4 regions of the Shewanella sp. DAU305 genome follow, and region 3 is predicted to be linked to each of the others. Evidence: predicted binding sites of a transcription regulator. Region 3 holds the regulator's gene; each other region holds the start of a gene.

Region 1 (5,479 bases), 1.2 Mb from region 3:
TGGCTGCCATGGGCGCAGAACCCGCGTGGATGACGCTTGCCTTGACGCTACCCGAAGTTGATGAAACTTGGCTCAGTGGTTTTAGCGAAGGTTTATTTGAAGCGGCCGATTACTATGGCATCGCCTTAATTGGCGGCGATACGACTCGTGGTCCGCGGGCGATTAACATCACAGTGCACGGACAAGTTCCTGAGGGTAAAGCACTCACACGTCACGGTGCTAAAGTGGGTGATTGGATTTATGTCACGGGCACGCTCGGAGATTCGGCTTTAGGTCTGGATATCATTCGAGGTGCTCAGCAGGCTAGATCCGAGCATAAAGAATTCCTGATTAATCGCCATTATCGTCCAACACCAAGAGTCTTAGCGGGCCAAGCTTTGCGTTCGCTAGCCTCCAGTGCTATCGACCTTTCCGACGGGTTTATCTCGGATATTGGTCATGTACTTAAGGCTTCTGCAGTTGGTGCGGTTGTCGATGTTAATTGCATCCCGCTTTCGCGCGCGATGCAAGATACCGTCAGCGAGGAGCATGCCTTAGGTTATGCGCTGACAGGCGGCGAAGATTACGAATTGCTGTTCACCGTTCCTGAGGCGCAAAAAGGCGCGCTTGAGACAGCATTAAGCCATGCAGGAGCAAAATTTGTTCGTGTTGGGCAAATTTGTGCGGGCAGTAAGCTCAAGTTACAACTCAAGGGTGAGCCGTTTACGCCGCCGTATCACGGTTTCGAGCACTTCTAATGAAATGGTTGTCAAAGGATCAGGCGTTAACGCGCCTGTCATTAAAAAATCCTGTCCACTTTTTGGCACTCGGTTTCGGTAGCGGACTCGCCGCTAAAGCGCCCGGTACTTTCGGTACCATAGCTGCTATTCCCCTCTATTTACTGATGGCGCCATTACCGCTTGCTTGGTATCTGGGCTTAACTTTAGTGAGTGTATTTGCAGGATTTTATATCTGTGGTAAAGCGGCACATGACATGGGCGTACACGACCATGGCGCGATTGTGTGGGATGAAGTGGCTGGACTGTTGATCACTATGATAGCGGCACCAGCGGGCTGGATTTGGCTGTTAGTGGGCTTTGGTTTATTTCGCTTTTTTGACATCATCAAACCTTGGCCAATCCGTTGGCTCGATGCCAAAGTCGAAGGTGGTTTTGGCATTATGATTGATGATGTTTTAGCGGGTGTATTTGCCTTTATCTGTCTGCAAGGGCTAGTCTGGTGTGTTAGCTAACATGATAGCTAACTTGGCATGATAGTTAACATGGCCAACAACTAACCCTTAGCTTTTGATTTCGCATTTTTCTGATTGAAGCTTGATTGAAGGGATGAAGGGATTAGCTGAACATCCCTTATCCCTTTTCTGCTTGATTCTACTATTGCAGCAGTTCCCTTGCGTTCGCTAGGGTATTGCTAGTGATAGTATCGCCACCTAACAGCCTTGCCAGCTCTTGAATGCGTTGCTCACGATCGAGCGACTTCATTGTGGTCTCAGTACTGCCCGCCTTATTAAACTTATCGACGAACATGTGTTGATGACCATTGCCCGCAACTTGCGGCAAGTGAGTCACGCACAGTACTTGGGTCGATTCCCCTAAGCTGCGTAACATGCGGCCAACCACTGCGGCGGTGGGGCCCGAAATCCCGACATCCACCTCATCGAAAATCAATGTCGGCGTGGCAACTTTCTTCGCGGTAATGACTTGGATCCCTAAGCCTATCCGTGAAAGTTCACCGCCAGATGCGACTTTCGAAATCGGTTGTAAAGGTTGGCCAGGGTTAGTGGTGACCATAAATTCGATATTATCACTGCCGTTGGCTGACATTTGCTCTGGGTGGAAATTGACTTCGATAGTAAATTTACCCTTAGGCATATTCAGTTCGTGGATTGACTGAGTCACGAGTTTGTCGAGTTCTTTGGCATATCTAGCGCGGCTTTGGCTGAGTTTTTGTGCGTTGCTAAGGTAAGCGGCTCTGCTGGCAGCGACCTGCAGTTGAATTTCTTCGAGCTTGCTTTCGTCACTGTCTAAGGTGCTCAGCTCTGCCTTTAATGCCAAATGATGTTCGGCCAGTTTATTTGGGCTGACATGGTGTTTACGCGCCAGTTGCATGGCTTTTGATAGCCGTTCTTCTAAATAGGCAAAGTGGGTTGGATCGAGTTCAAGCTTACTCAAATAGTGCTGTAATTCGCCTGCACTTTCTTGCACTTGGATTAAGGCATCATTCAACATAGTGTTGATATTGCTCAATGCAGGATCGTAACTTTGCAGATCTTCGGCGAGGGAAACGACTCGATTAAGCAGCGACTCTATATTGTTCTCTTCGCCTTCAGTGAGTATATCTAGACTCGCCTGACAGGTATCAATCAACTCAGTGCCATTGGCAAGACGTTTGTGCTCTTGCTCAATTTCATCGAACTCATCGACTTTAAGATCAAACTCATCGAGTTCTTCTACTTGATACTGCACTAATTGCTTACGGGCAATACGTTCATGCTGGGAGGCTTCGAGTTGCTTTAGATCGGCCTCAATTTGTTTGCAGCGTTGAAAGCTGGCGGCAACCGTATCGATAAGTAATCTGTGGTTGGCATAACTGTCGAGCAGGGTGAGTTGGTGTTCACTCTTCAACATTGCATGGTGCGCATGTTGGCCGTGAATACCGATGAGCAACTGACCCAGTAATTTGAGTTGCGTCAGTGGCACTGGATTCCCATTGATATAGGCGCGTGAACGGCCATCGCTACCAATAGTTCGACGTAGGATGCACTCATCATCGAGTTCAAGATCGTTATCTTCTAACCAACGTTTTGCCAGTGGAATATCATCCAAGGAAAAGCGGGCGCTGACCTCGGTTTTATTGGCTCCGGGGCGAACACTGCTGGCATCGGCGCGATTGCCTAGGCACAGGCCTAACGCATCGATGGCGATCGATTTACCTGCACCGGTTTCACCTGTGATGCTGGTCATACCGGGGCGAAAATCCAGTTCTAAAAAACGGACGATAGCGAAGTTATTAATGCTGAGTTGGCAAAGCATAGTGAATTCCTGTCGAAAAACATACCAAACCACTGTATTGATAAACAGTATATACTGATTTTATATACAGTAAAGTGGCTTGGGTAAATAATCGGCATTATCGGCAGTAAATATTTTTAATTGACTGATTATGCGTAGGTTCTTACTAAGCTTTCTAAGATAGGCAAACTAAAGAAAGTAACTAAGGTGCCAAATAGAATGCCCTGAGCACTGGTTGAAGCTTGAGTGTTATAGCGCTGGGCAAGCAAGTACACGCTAGCGGCTGTGGGCAGTGCGCTCAAGATCACGCCCATGATCAGGTAGTCGCCGCTCACGCCAAAACGGCTAAGCATAAAGTAGACGAGTGCTGGTTGGACAATTAGCTTGAAGAGATTGATAAGGCTCAGTTCGATAAAATTCTTGGGGCTAAATACGCTGCTATCTTTCTGGTAGCGCATCGCTTTGGAGAGCACCATACCGATGGCAAACAGCGCGCACGGGCTTGAGGTGTTGCCAATTTGCTGGATCATTAGCGCCAGCCCTGAGGGTAGTTTTATCTCTAGCGCCGAAATGCCGACGCCAATTAAACTACCAATAACGATAGGGTTTTTACCGACCGCCATCATCATTATGACTAAGGCGTGGTGTTGTCTTTGGGTGTTTGTGGCCAGTTCTATCGAGACTAAGGCGACGGCAAACATCAGCACGGATAATAAGCTGGCAATCGCAGCGGCGACTAAGGCGCTTTGCTGCTGCGGAAAGAGGATGATGAGCAGTGGAATACCAATAAATGCCGTATTACCAAAGGTGGCATTGAGGGCTCGAATGGCGGCAACCGCATGCTGTTTAGGGTTAGCGATCAGCGATAGACCTAGGCAGACAAGATAAGTAATCGCCATAGCTGTACTGTAGCCCGCAATAAATCCCCATTGCAAAATCTCGTCAATCGGCTGCTGGGCGAGGGCGATAAGCATGATTGCAGGGAACGCAATATAGTAGACATATTGGTTTAGCACTTGGTCCGTATCGACGGGCAAGAGTTTTAGTTTTTGCACTAGTGTGCCGAGCAACATGATCCCGAAGACGGCAAACAGAGGGGTTAAAATGGTCATTTCCCTCACTCATCCTTACGATTAAATTTGAATAAACTCAGCCATCACCGTCATTTCTACTATCGCTATGATTTAAGGTGGGCGCTTGCCTTTTTTATGTCACGTTAGAACCAGAACTAGCGCCAGCGCAGTAAAACTCGCCACAAAATAACATATCATTTCAGTCTAAGGCTATTGCGCTATGGTCGTATAAGTGGATTAATTGATGTTTAAAACACAATGACTTAGCGTACGCTGTGATTGTTGATGACTTTATATAGTGCCTAAAGTGGGCAGTTAGAACAGAATTAGGACATGCAATGAGTGATGATTTAGGCGCTGAACTACAACTTGTCTATCTTTTTGTGCATTTAGTCAATGCGGGCAGTTTTTCACAGGCGGCGAAGGAGCTTGATATGCCCATTGCCACAGTGAGCCGCAAGTTAGCTAAGTTGGAAGAGAAGCTCGATAAGCAGCTTTTTATGCGCAGCACCCGCAAGTTACGATTGACGGAGGAAGGGCTGGCACTCTTTCAACGCTACCAGAGTGTGGTTGCCCAATTTGATGAACTGAGTGGTGCGGGCAGCGATAAACCCGAGGGCACCCTGCGCATCGCCGCGCCAATTTCGATTATTTCCATCGTGTTTATTCAAGCATTGAATGAATTTGGCCGTCTGTATCCCGATATCCGTTTGCACATTTCCCAGAGCAATGAGTTAGTCGATTTGATCGACAAGGGCATAGATGTGGCGATTGTCGGCGGGGCTCAGCCTGATTCTTCGTGGGTGTCGAGTACCTTAGGCGAGCTGGATTATTGCCTGTTTGCCACGCCAGAATATTTGGCTCAGGCACCTAAACTTGAGCATCCCGATGATCTCGAAGCCCATCAGCTGATAAAAGTCTGGCCGCTGTTTAATTGGCATTTAAAGCATCCGAGCGGTGAGTCTTTCTATTTTAATGGCCCAACTAAGTTGACCCTCACGGATTTACACGGTGCGATTCAGGCGACCTTAGGGCATGGTGGGATCTTGTATGGTCCTGAACTGTTTGTAAAACAGCAGATTAAGGAAGGGAAACTTAAAGTGTTATTGCCAGAATGGATTGGCGAGCAGAGGCGGATTTCGATTTTATATCATCAGCGCAGTCAGCAGCCGCTAAAGGTAAGAGTCTTTATTGAGTTTATGCAGTCAAAGGCGCCAGAGTTATTCTCTATGCGTTGATTTAACCGAGTTATTCTTTAATAAGGGAACTGATTTTTAGCGTCTTTTAGGTTTTACCGTGTTTTTGCTCATGGTGTTTTGCGTTTGTTTTGCGTCTTGCAGGCTGGAGCGTGTCGCGGGCAGTATGCCGAGTTCTAAGAAGTATCCCACTAAACGC
Region 2 (5,479 bases), 630 kb from region 3:
GGATATGCATTTACCGTCAGTTTACCTTTGCAGGGAGCAACAGATTAATGAAGATTTTATTGGCGGAAGACCAAGCCATGGTGCGAGGCGCGCTCGCCGCACTCCTCACGCTTGCGGGAGGATTTAATATCACCCAAGCGAGTGACGGCGATGAAGCCCTAAGCCTACTCAAACAGCAAAGCTTTGATCTCTTGCTAACCGACATCGAAATGCCCGGCCGCACAGGCCTTGAGCTGGCAGCTTGGTTAAAGGATCAACATAGTCAAACTAAGGTAGTGGTCATCACCACCTTCGGCCGCGCGGGCTATATCAAACGCGCGATCGAAGCCGGTGTCGGCGGTTTTCTGCTAAAAGATGCGCCTTCAGAAACCTTAGTCAACGCGATTCAACAAGTTATGGCGGGAAAACGAGTGATCGATCCTGAACTTGCCATGATGGCAATTGGTGACGTCGACCCACTCAACGATAAAGAGCGCCGTGCCCTACGCCTCGCCAGTGAAGGCAAATCCACCGCCGACATCGCCGAAACCCTCTTTATTGCCGAAGGCACAGTGCGTAACTACCTCTCCGAAGCCATAGCTAAACTCAATGCCAGCAACCGAATCGATGCAGCACGCATCGCCAAACAAAAGGGCTGGCTATAATAGTGAGCACAGCCCAATCACGTAGAGCAGACTAACTGATTGGGAGCTGTCGCTGAACCCATAGAATGACATAAATATGGATTTTTTAATTTCCCGCTATCAATTAATAATCAAATGTTTATATAAAAATAAGATCATGGCTTAACCAATTTTAAAATAGAGTGACAGTACGATTAACTCACATTAACCAAAGCACCCTTAATTATATTTATGTGTTCTTACTATATTGGGGAACACAATACAAGGTGTCGCAGGCATTTATAATCGAAGTCAGCGATTACCAGATAAACTTCAATCCTTAGAGCTATGGTTAGACCACTTAGAGCTGTTACAGGGCGAAAGTGTCATAATTTACCCCATTTTTTGATATGCCATCTGAGTATTATTTGATATGTTTACAAACTTCACCTTACAAAACATGTATTACAATAAATCAATAAGCGTTTATATTTAATGAACTTATTTTACTTATTTTGACTTGTTGTCGTTATAGGATTTGAATTATATGTCAATGGCACCTCAATTTATTCACCATGATCTTGGGTTACTGAATCCTTCCTTTGATTCCTCGCTGGTAGATGTGCTTAATGAGCTCGAACATCTTCGAAGATTGCAACTAGTAGGTGATACCCCAGCACCTCTTTTTTTTCAATTAAAAGGTATATTTCACTTGCTTGAGAGCTTGGGTTCAGCTCGTATTGAAGGTAATCACACTACACTTGCGGATTACGTTGAAAGTACGGTGGATGGTGCGGTTCAAGACACGGACCACCTGAAAGAAATCTCTAATATTGAAAAAGCTATGACGTATATCGATGAGGTGATTGAGCCAGGCTCTCTCCTCACTGAGCCTTTTATACGTGAATTACACACGCTAGCAGTATCGTCACTTGAGCGTGAAGGTGATCGTACACCGGGAGCTTATCGCCAAGAAGGTGTTCGCATCGCTCAATCAGCTCACCGACCACCAGAACATATTCAAGTCCCCAGTTACATGAGTGAGCTTATTCAGTTTATCAATCAAGCTGATCCGCAAAAGTATGACTTGATGAAAGTTGCCTTGGCTCACCATAGGTTTGGGTGGATCCACCCATTTACGAATGGAAATGGTCGTACAGTACGCCTGTTGACGTATGCCTTGCTTATCAAGTATGGGTTTAACGTCAAAGAAGGTGGACGAGTGCTGAATCCAACAGCTGTTTTCTGTAATGATCGCGACCGTTACTACATGATGTTGGCTAAGGCCGATAATGGCACGACTGAGGGGCGCGAGGCTTGGTGTATTTACGTTTTAGATGGGGTACTAACCGAACTTAAAAAAGTGGATCAGCTGACCAATTATGCTTACTTGCGAGAGCATGTGTTATTGCCAGCATTGTTGTTTTCAAAGCAGCGTCAACTCTTGACGGATATGGAGTTTAAGATCTTACGCCTTGCTTGTGATCAACAAGGATTGATCAAAGCAGGAGACTTGACTACAGCGATACCTGAACTCACTAAATCAGCCCAGAGAACCTATCAAATTAATAAACTTCTAGAGCGAAAGATGCTGCAACCCGTTCAAGATGGTGCAAGGCAATATGTAATTTGTTTCACCAGTAATTATCTGTTACGTGGCGTTATCCAGTCGTTGCGGGAGCAGGGGTTTATCCCTGAGCAGCTAGAGCGAACTTAAGCAGCTCCTTGATATTGCTAAGTATCTATTTCGTGGCCGGCATAACATTTTATGCAGGCCCCATTTCTTTGGGACTTTTTTGCCAGAAAAAGCTAAGCGTTACCCCCTTAAACTAGACAGAATAAATGCTGGCTGCGCACGCTTTGGATGATGTTTAGTTATCGAAAAAAGTGGATCCTACGAAAGCCTAAATAACTTGTATTCATAGTGAGTTGACGAGTGCATATCATCGCCGTGATAAAGCACAAATAACTATTTTCGCTTATTTATGATGCGATCCAATTTATCAGACTAAATTTGTCAAACTATCCAGTAGATTTTATGTCTGAGTATGGTTATGTCACCTAGCTACATAATTGAAAGCTGCTAGCAGGCTATGTCAAACTTTGATTTCAGTGACTGATTAAACGCGGCAAGCAATTCGGCGGCTTCAAGTAAGCTAGCTAAACTCAAATTCCTTCAAGATTGCCTTACGCTTATTCTCTGTTAATATATGTATAAATTCACAGTGATTGAGTGCTAACGACTTGCAGCAATTGGATCTTGTTCCGATCACCGACCTCAAAGGCGTCGCCAAAAAGGTCGCGGAGAAACTCGCAAAGCTCGGCATCACAACAGTACAAGATCTGCTGTTTCACTTACCCCTGCGCTACGAAGACAGAACCCAAATCTATCCGATTGCCGCCCTTATGCCCGGCAGTTATGGCACCATAGAAGCTGAAATCCAATCGACGCAAATAATCCAAGGCCGCAAGCGTATGCTGGTCTGCAATGTGCGCGACGATACAGGCAGCTTGAGCCTGCGCTTCTTTAACTTTTCCGTCGCCCAGCGTAATGCCATGCAAAACGGTTTGATGATCCGCGCCTACGGTGAAGTGCGCCGTGGCGGCCATCAAGCTGAGATAGTGCATCCAGAATATAAAGTCGTGTATCCCGGTGAAGATGTTCACCTGAGCGATACCCTAACGCCGATTTATCCCACAACTGAGGGCTTAAAACAGGCGAGTTGGCTCAAGCTGACCGAGCAAGCTTTGGTATTGCTGGAAGATGGCGGCTTAACTGAGCTGCTGCCAGCGCAATTACAACCAAACAACATCAGCCTTAAACAAGCGTTGCAAACGCTGCATCGACCTCCTGCGGGGATCTCACAGTTCGATTTAGAGTTAGGCCAACACCCAGCCCAGCAGCGACTCGTGCAGGAAGAATTACTCGCCCATAATCTCAGCATGTTACGCCTAAGGCAGCGCAGTAATTTAGACGCTGCGGTTACCATGCAGGCCACGGGGCAGTTGCTCAATCCATTCCTCGCCGCTTTGCCTTTTAAGCCCACAGGCGCCCAGCAAAGAGTGGTGGCCGATATAGGCAAAGATTTAGAAAAGCCGCACCCTATGATGCGCTTAGTGCAAGGGGATGTAGGTTCAGGTAAAACCTTAGTCGCGGCGATGGCTGCGCTGCAAGCGATTGAAAACGGTTATCAAGTTGCCATGATGGCGCCAACAGAGCTATTGGCCGAGCAACATGCAACTAACTTTGCCGCTTGGTTTGAGCCACTCGGACTTAAGGTCGGTTGGCTAGCGGGTAAACTCAAAGGCAAGGTCAGAGCTCAATCCCTTGCGGACATAGAATCCGGCGCCGCCCAGATGGTGATTGGTACCCATGCTATCTTCCAGCAGCATGTGGTCTTTAACAAACTTGCGTTAATTATCATAGATGAGCAGCACAGATTCGGCGTACACCAACGCTTAGGCCTACGGGAAAAGGGCGTGAGCCAAGGGTTCCACCCGCATCAATTGATCATGACGGCAACGCCGATCCCGCGCACGCTAGCGATGACGGCCTATGCAGATCTCGACACTTCTATTATCGATGAACTGCCGCCGGGACGGACACCTGTGACCACAGTGGCGATTGCCGATTCACGCCGCAACGAAGTGCTCGAACGGGTACGTAACGCCGTCATCACAGATAAACGTCAGGCCTACTGGGTGTGCACTCTGATTGAAGAATCCGAAGTGCTCGAATGCCAAGCCGCCGAAGACACGGCCGAAGAACTGCGCCTCGCCCTGCCCGAGCTCAATATCGGCCTCGTACACGGCAGGCTAAAGAGCGCAGAGAAACAGCAAATTATGGCCGATTTTAAGGCGGGGATGATTCATCTACTGGTGGCGACGACAGTCATTGAAGTGGGCGTCGATGTACCCAATTCCAGCCTGATGATCATCGAAAACCCTGAACGTTTAGGCTTAGCGCAACTACACCAACTGCGCGGACGAGTCGGACGAGGCGCTATCGCGAGCCATTGTGTGTTACTCTATAAGGCGCCATTGAGCCATACCGCCACCCAAAGACTGAGTGTACTCAGACAAAGTAATGACGGTTTTATCATAGCGCAGAAAGACTTAGAAATTCGTGGTCCAGGTGAAGTGCTTGGCACTAAGCAAACGGGACTGGCCGAGCTGAAAATTGCCGATCTGGTGCGCGATCAAGCTTTGATCCCGCACATTCAAAAACTGGCAAATCATGTGATGGCGCAGGCCCCCGAAAAAGTCGATGCGATAATCTTACGTTGGCTCGGGCACAAGCAGCACTATGTGCAGGCTTAGGCAGTAAAGGGGAAAGGCCGAGGAGTGACATCTGCCTCGATACTCAAAATAAATTGTTTATGTTCAGCTAAGCGCTATAGACAAGCGCATGGAAACTTGCAAAATGAACCAGCGGCATTCCAATAGTCCGCTCTTGCACTTTAATGTTAGCTGCATGTATTCACCAAGTTACCTTGACACTCAAGCGAAGGATGTAAAATGCAAGTTAATCAAGATGATAGAATAACACCTCAAGAGACTTCTTCTAGCAGTAATCGCTTTGCGCTTTTTGCGATAGTGCTCGTCGTGCTACTTTCTGCCGGAGGATATTATTACTACAGCGGTGACTCAGATTCACCTAAACTCATCCCTAACGCGCCAATTGTATTGCCTGAAACACCGCCATCTGAGCCAATGACGCTCGAAAGTGCGCCAGAGCCAGAAACCACTGAAACGACGCCTGCCGTTACAGAAACAAACACCAACAGCACAGAAGCCCCTGCGGTAACTGAGCCTGAAGTGGTTGCAGAACCAGTACCTGCACTGGCTGAAAGTGATTCATTCGTACAACAAAAAGC
Region 3 (5,479 bases):
AATAACCTTTAGCAAACAGTTGGTCTAAATATTCACGGAATACTGCGGTGTACAGTTTATTGCCATTAAAACTACGGCGGATAAAGAAGGCACCACCGCGACGGAACATAGGTCCAGCGGGCCAGAAATTGAGGTTAATACCAGCAGCAATGTGCGGCGGAACCATGCCTTGATAATACAAAATATACGATAACAGCAGGTAATCCATGTGGCTGCGATGGCAAGGCACATAGACAATCTCGTGGCCATCATGGTGCAACTGGCGAACTTGCTCGGCGCCTTTGATGTTGATCCCGCTGTAAAGCTTGTTCCACAACCAAGTTAGGAAACGCTCGGCAATACGCACTAAACTATCTGAGTAATCTGCTGCGATTTCATCAAGGTACTCAATAGCCGTCTCGCGCGCTTGGGTCTCAGAAATCTTTTTGTTGGCCGCTTCTTCTTGAATCGCTTTACGCAACGACTCGGATTTGAGCAGCGAATGAAACAGTGCTTGGCGATTTGGCAACACAGGTCCTGTCATCACCTTACGTTGACGACGGAAATGCACCCGCGCGACCCGCGCTAACTTATGGGCGATCCCCATGTCAGTGCCGTGTTCGTCGGCCATGTATCGCAGAGATACCGCATTTGAAAACTGCACGAAGTTATGTCGACCTAAGAATAGAATCATCAAGCATTTGCGCAGCCAAGTCGGGTTTTCCCGCTCAAACACAGCCGCCTTCATAGTGTCGTCTTCTTTCCCTGGCGTGCGGCCCCAATACAGGCTCACGGGCACCAGTTGAATGTCTAATTCAGGGCGTTCCTTATGCACGGCCAACAAACGCATAAAGCATTCGAGGAAAGGCTCGTTACCGGCACGCTCGCCAAACAGCGGCTTACGCCCTTGAAGGCAGACAACCCGAGGCGCAATAACACCATTTGCCACTAAAGGCTCATAGGGGCTCGGCAGTCCTAACTTAGCCGTAATTTCGCTCAGGGCAGCGATGTCACTCAGCGATTCCGTTTTCATCACATAAGCAAGGGGTCTGGAGGCATCCAGATTCAGATCGGCAAAGGGATCCTGAGGCACAACAATAGTGTGCACTAAGTGTTTTTGGATCCAGCGTAATGATTTCAACCAAAGAGAGTCGTGTTTAGGCATTATTCTTATGCAATTAAGTACGTTTACTAGCCCGGTAGAATACCAGACTATGGGTAATATTCGCTAATTCTCTCCAACATAGCTAAAAAGTGGTTAATACTTGCGCTGCAAATAATACTGTATATACTAACAGTAACTGTATAGAAAAACAGGAAACACCATGAGACCTTTGACGCCACGCCAAGCTGAAATTTTAGAGCTAATTAAACGAAATATTGCCGATACTGGCATGCCACCCACTCGGGCAGAAATCGCGACCCGTTTAGGTTTTAAGAGCGCCAATGCGGCTGAAGAGCATCTTAAAGCGTTGGCGAAAAAGGGCTGCATTGAGATCATGCCAGGCACATCGCGGGGCATTCGTCTGACTGCGGAAGTCGAAGAAGTAACTGAAACAGGTTTACCGCTTATCGGTCAAGTAGCTGCTGGCGAACCTATTCTCGCCCAAGAACATGTTGAACAGTACTACCAAGTCGACCCAAGCATGTTCCATCCCGCCGCCGATTTTTTACTGCGGGTTAAAGGCGACAGCATGAAGAATATTGGCATTCTCGAAGGAGATTTGCTGGCAGTTCATAAAGTACAACAAGCTAGAAATGGTCAAGTGGTTGTCGCTAGAGTCGACGACGATGTCACTGTTAAACGTTTCGAAAAAAAAGGTAATGTGGTCTATCTACACGCCGAAAATGAAGACTATTCCCCGATTAAAGTGGATTTAGGCTATCAAAGTTTAACAATTGAAGGACTCGCCGTCGGTGTGATCCGTAATGGAGATTGGCTATGAACAAACTACTTGGCAATGCACCCCGCCATCCGGGCTTGTGGCTCGATGAAGTACGTGATGCCGACTATGACTGGCACCATGCACCTATCGCCTGCATGCCAACGAAGACTCAAGGTCGCCAAGAATTAATTCATCTGAGCGCGCAACTCGCCCAGTTAAGCCAACAGGGCCGTTGGTTAGTGCTCATCAACCCACCGAGTATTGGCTACAAACAAATGCTCGCCAACGCTGGCGTGCGTATGGATAGAGTCTTGCTGGTGCACGCGAAAGATGAGGTGGAAACTCTGTGGGCGATGGAAAAAGCCTTAACAAGTGGTACGTCCAGTGCGGTTATTACTTGGACCCAATCATTAGATGCACGCGATAATCGTCGCCTGCAAATTGTCGCTAAAAGTGCCCGCGCCATGGGCATAGTGCTAGAAGACGTAAACAGTCACTTACATGGCGACGTACGCATTGAGCAAGGTAGCCTCTTCGGCCAACAATCTTTTTTTAGCGCTGTACATTAAATATTCATTTAATTTTTTACCTTGAAAGCCGCCTCGCCTATGAATGTGAGGCTTTTTTTTAGCAATTTTTCAGACAATTAGATAAATAAGTGATCTTGATCAATATTTAAACAGCAAGTATGGTTGGTTTAGTCGGCGATGATATATCGCCGCCCGTGGCAAATAAATCGAGCCGTTATCGAGTTCAAAATGCCACTAAAAATAGAGAACAGATTTATTTCAGTCGTATGTGCCAGCGTGGCTAATACCAGCAGTAATAATACTTAATTAAAAGTAACAGCCGCCAACGCACGTTGAAGTCAAAAAAGCTTTTTTGGGAACTGAAGAGTTTGCATAGAGTTGAGACTTACTGTGTTGCTCTTCTTTGTAGTTGCTATTCGCAATTGGCAGAGGAGAAGTCTTGTGAAGCAATTGTTGTATTGTTTACTCGTGGTGTTATTCGCACCACCGTTGGCCGCCGCGGACATGCGGTTCAACATGACCCCTGGCGTAACCGAGATCAGTAGCAAGGTTTATCACTTGCACATGACCATCTTGTATATCTGCTGCGCCATCGGCCTTGTGGTCTTTGGCGTGATGATTTACGCCATGATCAACCACAGAAAATCCAAAGGCGCTGTCGCGTCCCACTTTCACGAAAGCACTAAAGTTGAAATCGCTTGGACGATTCTGCCATTTATCATTTTGATCTTAATGGCGATTCCAGCGACAAAAACCTTAATTGCGATGGAAGATCCCAGCGACGCCGATCTGACCGTTAAAGTCACGGGTTCCCAATGGAAATGGCATTACAGCTATTTCAATCAAGACATTGATTTTTATAGCATACTCGCAACCCCCAGAGCACAAATCGACGGTACCGAAACCAAAGGCGAAAACTACCTATTGGAAGTCGATAAGCCGCTCGTTCTGCCGATAAATCGCAAAATCCGCTTTTTGATGACCTCTGAAGATGTCATACATTCATGGTGGGTACCTGCTTTTGCCGTGAAGAAAGATGCCAACCCAGGATTTATCAATGAGGCTTGGACTCGCATAGACAAACCCGGTATTTACCGTGGTCAATGCGCCGAACTTTGCGGTAAAGACCATGGTTTTATGCCGATCGTAGTGCAAGCCATACCCGAAGCCGAGTTTGAAGCTTGGGTAGCGGAGCAAAAACAAGCCGCAGGTGCGGCGGCAGAAGCCGCTCAAGCCGCTTTATCACAGACTCTTAGCAAAGATGATCTGATGACCCAAGGTGAGCAAGTTTACCTCGGGCACTGCGCAGCCTGCCACCAGCCCAATGGCGAGGGGTTACAAGGCGTATTCCCACACCTCAAAGGCAGCCCGATAGCAACGGGACCGCTCAGCGGCCACCTTGAAATCGTGCTCAACGGTAAAACGGGTACGGCTATGCAAGCATTTGGCAAGCAATTGAGCGCACAAGAAATTGCCGCTGTGATTACCTATGAGCGTAATGCTTGGGGCAATAATACTGGCGATGCTGTGCAGGCCAAAGACGTCAACAAGCACATAAACGGCAGTGCTGGCACACAGGCACCTGCTACCACACCAGCCAACACGGCCCCAACTCCCGCACCTACAACTGAGCCCGCAGCAGTTGTCGACTCCGCAACCATAGTCGATCCGGCGAGTCTCCCCACTCTCACCCATGAGGCACTGATGGCCGAAGGTGAAACTGTCTACACCACCACTTGCGCGGCCTGCCATCAGTTGACGGGAGCTGGCATACCACCCGCCTTCCCCGCCCTCGCTGGCAGTGCTATCGCCACAGGGCCTGTCGCCAATCATCTCGATATTGTGATGCACGGCAAAACTGGCACGGCTATGCAAGCATTTGGCAAACAACTCAGCCCACAGCAACTCGCAGCAGTCATTACCTATGAGCGCAATGCTTGGGGCAACAATACCGGCGATACAGTGCAACCTGCTGATATCGCAAGCCATGGACAGTAGGGGATTATGATGAGCACAACGACTCAAGATCAAACCGCAGCCCATGATGACCATCATCATGGTGCGCCAAAGGGCATCATGCGCTGGGTGCTAACCACCAACCATAAAGACATTGGTACTCTGTATTTATGGTTCAGCTTCATTATGTTTTTAACCGGTGGCGCTATGGCCATGGTGATCCGCGCTGAACTCTTTCAGCCCGGATTACAATTGGTCGAGCCCAACTTCTTTAACCAAATGACCACAGTCCATGGGCTGATCATGGTATTCGGCGCGGTAATGCCCGCCTTTACTGGGCTAGCAAACTGGCTGATCCCTATGATGATTGGTGCGCCAGATATGGCGCTGCCACGGATGAATAACTGGAGTTTTTGGATCTTACCCTTCGCCTTTACCATTCTACTCAGCTCGCTATTTATGGAAGGCGGCGGACCTAACTTTGGTTGGACCTTCTACGCGCCACTGTCTACCACTTATAGTCCTGACAGCACGGCACTCTTCGTGTTCTCTATTCATATCATGGGGATAAGTTCGATCATGGGTGCGATCAATGTGATTGTAACCATAGTGAATTTACGTGCGCCCGGCATGACATGGATGAAGCTGCCGCTGTTTGTGTGGACTTGGCTTATCACAGCATTCCTGCTGATCGCTGTGATGCCAGTACTCGCGGGCGCTGTGACTATGGTACTGACCGATAAGTTTTTCGGCACTAGCTTCTTCGAAGCGGCTGGCGGTGGCGATCCTGTGATGTTCCAGCATATTTTCTGGTTCTTCGGCCACCCTGAAGTCTACATCATGATTTTGCCGTCCTTTGGCATCATCTCCGCCATAGTACCCGCTTTCAGCCGTAAACCATTATTCGGCTATGCATCAATGGTTTATGCCACTGCCAGTATTGCAATTCTGTCGTTCCTCGTGTGGGCGCACCACATGTTCACTACAGGCATGCCAGTGTTTGCCGAGCTGTTCTTCATGTATTGCACTATGTTGATTGCGGTACCAACGGGGGTGAAAGTGTTTAACTGGGTCGCGACTATGTGGCGTGGTTCACTCAGCTTCGAAACCCCTATGTTGTTCGCCGTG
Region 4 (5,479 bases), 2.0 Mb from region 3:
AGTAAGACAACAATTCCCCGCCTTTAACTATCAGCAAGGTAAGCCGTTTTTATTCACCGGCGAGATGATTTACCCTTGGATGTTTGACCAATTCAGTCACTTAGTTCCGCTTAAAGCCGCGGCAGAAATCCTTGCCCATAAATCAGATTGGCCTGCACTGTATAATCTTGAACAACTGGCGCAAAACCGCGTCCCCGTTGCCGCAGCCATTTACAGTGAAGATATGTTTGTCGAGATGCAATACAGCCTTGAAACCGCGCAACAGGTCGGCAGGCTAAAGTATTGGCTAACATCAGAATATGAACACAACGGCATTCGCATGGATGGTGAGCACATACTGGATAAGCTCATCAGCTTAAACCGAGGCGACACCTTAAGATAAAAGTTAATTTTAAGGGCTAATTAAGTTAACGCTGACATTATAAACCTGCTCCTCATCTATTGAGTGATTTTGGCAAGTTTCAACGACCTATTTCCGTATGAGTAAACCGTTTTGGTTTACTCATTTTTTTGCCAAAATTTAGGGCTATTTCCTGCCATTGTTATACCAATCACATTAAATATATAATCAGTTCAGAGCCTCACAGGCATCTCAATCCAAGGCGCATTGACGCAGAAATGGTTATTCCCTTTTAAGTCAATGCAACACCGGAGTGGGATGCCTGTGTGGCTCCCAAAGGGCGGGTTTCAAAGCGCTTTATACTGCGTTCAAAGCTTTCGACAGAGCACCACTATGCCTTCAAGCCTTCGCCTTGTCTAAAGCGCGTTAAACTCCCGCTGAATGAACAGATATTTAATACGATTGGTATTAATGGCCGGAAATTCCCCTAAAACCAATGACACTCGTGCCTATCAAACCTCAGCAGCCACTTTGCGTGTTCGACTCCGAGTCCCTGAACTCGCACTCGACTTTTTCGCACTGCTACTTGTCGTTGTACTTGTTTTAGCGGTACTTGCCGTGCCAGTGCGTTTTGTCGAGCTGGAGGCTTTGCGGTAAGGCGACTTGCGATAACCGGATTTATTCCCAGCCGTTTTGCGATAACCTTGGCCTTTTAAACCATTAAGCGCGGTGGGCAGTTGTGCTCCTGCATTTTGAATAAGCGTGGATAAAGTGCCGAGCAGCGGTTGCATAAAGGCTTGATAGGAGGTTTCTTTATGACAAATACCGTTCAAGCTGGCTTCCCAAAGGGCAGTCATGTCAGGCGTTGTTGCACTCGCGGGTAAGCTGTTAATTAATCCCTTACCCACATCCGTCGAAACGATAGATTTACCTAAGCGTTGTAAAAAACCGCGTTTAAACAGTAGTTCAATAATGCCTGCACGGGTGGCTTCAGTACCTAAGCCATCAGTTTCTTTGAGAATTTTACGGATCTCAGGGTCGGTTACGTAACGGCTAATCCCCGTCATAGCACTGAGTAAAGTGGCATCGGTAAAGGCCTTTGGCGGCTGAGTATTTTTCTCCAGTAACTCACCTCGAGTACAATGCAAAGCCTGCCCTAGTTTCAGAGGCGGTAATTGGCCGATAAACTCGTCATTCTCCTCATCATCCTTACCCGCGCTTTCTTCCGTCGACTTGTTGCCACTCGCCTTACTACCATTTGGCTCTTGGCGGGCAAAGAGCTGCTTCCAGCCAAGAGATTTATCCTGACGCGCCTTGGTATTAAATAAGCCGCCCTCTATTGTCACTTGTACTGTGGTTTCACTGTAACAATAGGCCGGATAAAACTGGGCTAAGTACTGGCGGGCCACATGAAGATATAACTGCCTCTCACGCTGACTCAAACTGGATAAGTTAGCCGTCTTCTCGGTTGGAACAATGGCGTGGTGGGCATCCACTTTTTTATCATCCCATGCCTTGGATTTAAGCCGTGGATCGGGGGCATCGGCGCCTTGCATTAACTCAGCGGCACCGCTGCTAATCGCCTTAAGAACCGACGGCGCAAGACTATGTTGCTCGACGGGTAAATAACGGCTGTCGGAGCGGGGATAAGTAATGAGTTTATGGCGTTCATACAAACTCTGGCAGGTATCGAGCACATCCTTAGCACTCATGCCAAACCGTTTTGCCGCATCAATCTGCAACGCGGATAAGCTGTAGGGCAATGGCGGATTCTGTTTCTTGTCCTTAGCCACTAATTGAGTCACTAAGGCAGGTTTATCACTGATGCGACTCACCACATTTTGCGCTAACCCTCTGGCTAGTACTCGCCCTTCTTCGTCCATGTACGGCTGACAAGCTTCGCTGGGTTGCCACTTAGCGCTGAAGGTTTCCTGCTTTTCAGTCGCCAAATGCGCTAGCACTTCATAGAAAGGTTTAGATTGAAAATTAGCAATCTCTTCATCACGGCGCACCACTAGCCCGAGCAAAGGCGTTTGCACTCGCCCGACGGACAATACGCCTTGATAACCAACCTTTTTACCTTGGATGGTATAAGCGCGGGTCATATTCATGCCGTAGAGCCAATCGGCGCGGCTACGGGCTAAAGCCGATGTGGACAAAGGAATAAACTCGCGATTACTGCGCAGCTGCCTTAGCGCCCGTTTTACGGCTTGTGGGTTTAAGTCGCTGATCAGTAAACGCTGAGTTTGATGTAACTTGTCACCCCTCACGCCAAGATAGGCAATCACTTCATCCACGAGTAATTGCCCTTCACGGTCGGGATCGCCTGCATTAACCAGCGTATTGGCTTGTTTGACTAATCGTTTTAGCACTGTGAGTTGGCTGCGAGTTGCGGCCTTAGGTTTTAGTTGCCACTTGTCCGGCACTATTGGCAAGTGCTCGAATTTCCACGACTTAAATTCGGGATTATAGGCATCAGGTTCTGCTTGTTCGAGCAAGTGACCGACACACCAGGACACACAATCGCCATTGGCGGCTTCGATAAATCCATCGCCTTTTTTATGGGGTTTAGGCAATACATCGGCAATGGCCCGCCCTAGGCTAGGTTTTTCTGCGATATAGAGGATCATACAAACACCAAGCACTGGATATAATTACAGTATAATTTAGCCCAAACGCCCGTTGAGTGCAAATTTCTGTGACAAACCGAGCTTAAATACCAAAGCTCAAGTGTAAATTCAATTGCGAATAGTTCTCAACAACTACTAAGATACACTGAATTTTAAAGGAGTGGCTATGAGACAATTTGCAATAAATGCGCGGCAGACGATGACAATCAGTCCAGCATTGATATTAAGATTCAATCAGTTACTGTTATTTCATAGCCTGATGTTACTCGCGATAAGTATGCTCACCAGCACTTGGCTGGGACAAATGAAAATCATCGCCATGCCTTTAGCTTGGGGATTCCTGTTAATGATGCCGATTGCGGTGAGTGTATCGCTTGTGCTTAAACATCAAGTCACCCGCTATAGCTTAAGCAGTTTATTCGGGGTGTGGATGCTACTGTGGATCTGAGGATAAGCCAACTAACCTATGGCTGAAAAGATCAGTAGCCTCGCATCTCCAACAATGGATTGAGTACGCAGATGTCGTGAACAAATATCCACTGGCGTGTTCCCTCGCCCAATCGCGATACCTTTCCCTAATGACGGTTAACAATTTATAAAAGATCCATAAAAAAACCATAAAAAAGCCAGTGACGTTATCACTGGCTTTTTATCCGCCTAACGTTTCACCTTATGGATGACAGACGTTATGCAGCTCTAAATTAGTACCGATATCTTTGTTACGGTCCGCTTTAGCATCGTCATTACGCAGTTGCGTCAAGTGATCTAAATACGCTTGATCCACATCGCTAGTGATGTAATGACCATCAAATACGGACGTTTCGAAACGTTTAATCGCAGGATTCTCCATTCTTACCGCTTCAATTAAATCTGGCAAGTCTTGGAAAATAATGCCATCAGCACCAATTAACTTGGCGATTTCATCGGCATCACGACCGTGTGCAATAAGCTCATTCGACGTTGGCATATCAATACCGTACACGTTCGGGAAACGAATTTCCGGTGCGGCAGAGGCAAAGTACACTTTCTTAGCACCTGCTTCACGGGCCATTTCGATGATTTGCTCAGAGGTCGTACCGCGAACGATAGAGTCATCCACCAACAGGACATTTTTGCCTTTGAATTCAGTGTTAATCGCATTCAACTTGCGACGCACTGACTTCTTGCGCTCCTGTTGACCAGGCATGATGAAGGTACGGCCAATATAACGGTTTTTCACAAAACCTTGGCGGTACGGTAAGTCCATACAACGGGCAATTTCCAGCGCGATATCACAAGAAGTTTCAGGAATAGGGATCACTACGTCGATATCGTGATCGTACCATTCTTTCTTAATCTTCTCGCCAAGCTTAGCGCCCATGTTGACGCGACTAGCATAAACAGACACTTTGTCGATAGTCGAATCTGGACGGGCAAAATAAACGAATTCGAAGATACAAGGGGCATAGCTAGGTTCTGCAGCGCATTGACGAGTATACAGCTGACCATCAATTGACACATAAATCGCTTCACCTGGCGCCACATCACGCATCACTTCAAAACCGACGGCATCGAGTGCCACGCTTTCAGAAGCGACCATATATTCAGTACCCGTTGGCGTTTCGTGCTTGCCTAACACCAGAGGACGAATACCAAATGGGTCACGGAACGCGACTAGGCCTTGACCAATGATCATGGCAACAACCGCGTAGGCACCACGAGCTTGTTGGTGTACGTTAGCGACCGCATCGAACACTTCTTCCGACGTCAGGGTCAAACTAGTAGTTTTTTGCAGTTCGTCGGCCAACAGGTTCAGCAACACTTCAGAATCCGAAGTGGTGTTCACATGGCGACGTTTTTTGATCAGCCCTTCGGCTAATTCGACTGTATTGGTTAAGTTGCCGTTGTGGGCTAAAGAGATCCCAAATGGCGAGTTAACATAGAAAGGCTGCGCTTCAGATGCGCTTGAACTGCCCGCAGTTGGATAGCGCACATGGCCAATACCTGCATTACCTTGTAGGCGTTGCATGTGTTTGACTTCAAAAACGTCTTTGACCAGACCATTGGCTTTACGCAGTCTGAAAGCACCACGATCAATGGTCACAATACCTGCCGCATCCTGACCTCTGTGCTGCAACACTGTCAGTGCATCATAAATGGTCTGATTAACCGATGATTGGCCAACTATTCCGACGATACCACACATGGGTAAGCTTCCTCATTGTAAGATGTTCTATCACTTAGGATTATTTTATTTTCTTTCTTATAGTTTGGGTACAAAGCTGGAGGTATTTTCCAAATAGTCAAAAAACCATTGAATAACAACGCCAAATTCGGGCACTAGCACAGAATCTTTCCACCATTGGGAGTTGGGAGAGCCTGTAAAAGCATCCATGAAAAACAACAAGGCGCTAACAATAAGCGCGCCTCGAATAGCACCGAAGCACAAGCCCAAAAGCCTGTCAGTGCCAGATAATCCGGTTTTGACAACAAGTTGTCCGAGAATATAGTTAACTAAGGCACCGAGTAC

Evidence for each region. Region 3 encodes LexA, which represses DNA repair genes until DNA is damaged. Its sites were predicted from a motif close to TACTGTATNNNNATACAGTA; they were not measured.
Region 1: a site for LexA is predicted at 3,063-3,082, ahead of recN (DNA repair protein RecN). Genes of this name have one in related genera too.
Region 2: a site for LexA is predicted at 2,811-2,830, ahead of recG (ATP-dependent DNA helicase RecG). Genes of this name have one in related genera too.
Region 4: a site for LexA is predicted at 2,983-3,002, ahead of OX890_RS09755 (DNA topoisomerase III). Genes of this name have one in related genera too.

Annotation. Positions count from the first base shown of each region.
Region 1 covers NZ_CP113808.1:4,086,015-4,091,493, reverse strand. The annotation lists gene thiL (thiamine-phosphate kinase) at 1-737, shown strand, start outside; gene OX890_RS17350 (phosphatidylglycerophosphatase A family protein) at 737-1,231, shown strand; gene recN (DNA repair protein RecN) at 1,374-3,032, opposite strand; gene OX890_RS17340 (AEC family transporter) at 3,161-4,123, opposite strand; gene lldR (LysR family transcriptional regulator LldR) at 4,423-5,322, shown strand; gene OX890_RS17330 (DUF3319 domain-containing protein) at 5,359-5,479, opposite strand, start outside.
Region 2 covers NZ_CP113808.1:886,354-891,832, reverse strand. The annotation lists gene OX890_RS03960 (sensor histidine kinase) at 1-48, shown strand, start outside; gene OX890_RS03955 (response regulator transcription factor) at 48-644, shown strand; gene OX890_RS03950 (Fic family protein) at 1,150-2,319, shown strand; gene recG (ATP-dependent DNA helicase RecG) at 2,847-4,922, shown strand; gene OX890_RS03940 (DUF3014 domain-containing protein) at 5,121-5,479, shown strand, end outside.
Region 3 covers NZ_CP113808.1:260,283-265,761, forward strand. The annotation lists gene plsB (glycerol-3-phosphate 1-O-acyltransferase PlsB) at 1-1,144, opposite strand, end outside; gene lexA (transcriptional repressor LexA) at 1,305-1,925, shown strand; gene OX890_RS01085 (cell division inhibitor SulA) at 1,922-2,434, shown strand; gene coxB (cytochrome c oxidase subunit II) at 2,837-4,393, shown strand; gene ctaD (cytochrome c oxidase subunit I) at 4,403-5,479, shown strand, end outside.
Region 4 covers NZ_CP113808.1:2,277,249-2,282,727, reverse strand. The annotation lists gene OX890_RS09760 (alpha/beta fold hydrolase) at 1-382, shown strand, start outside; gene OX890_RS09755 (DNA topoisomerase III) at 853-2,970, opposite strand; gene OX890_RS09750 (hypothetical protein) at 3,137-3,418, shown strand; gene purF (amidophosphoribosyltransferase) at 3,641-5,155, opposite strand; gene OX890_RS09740 (CvpA family protein) at 5,213-5,479, opposite strand, start outside.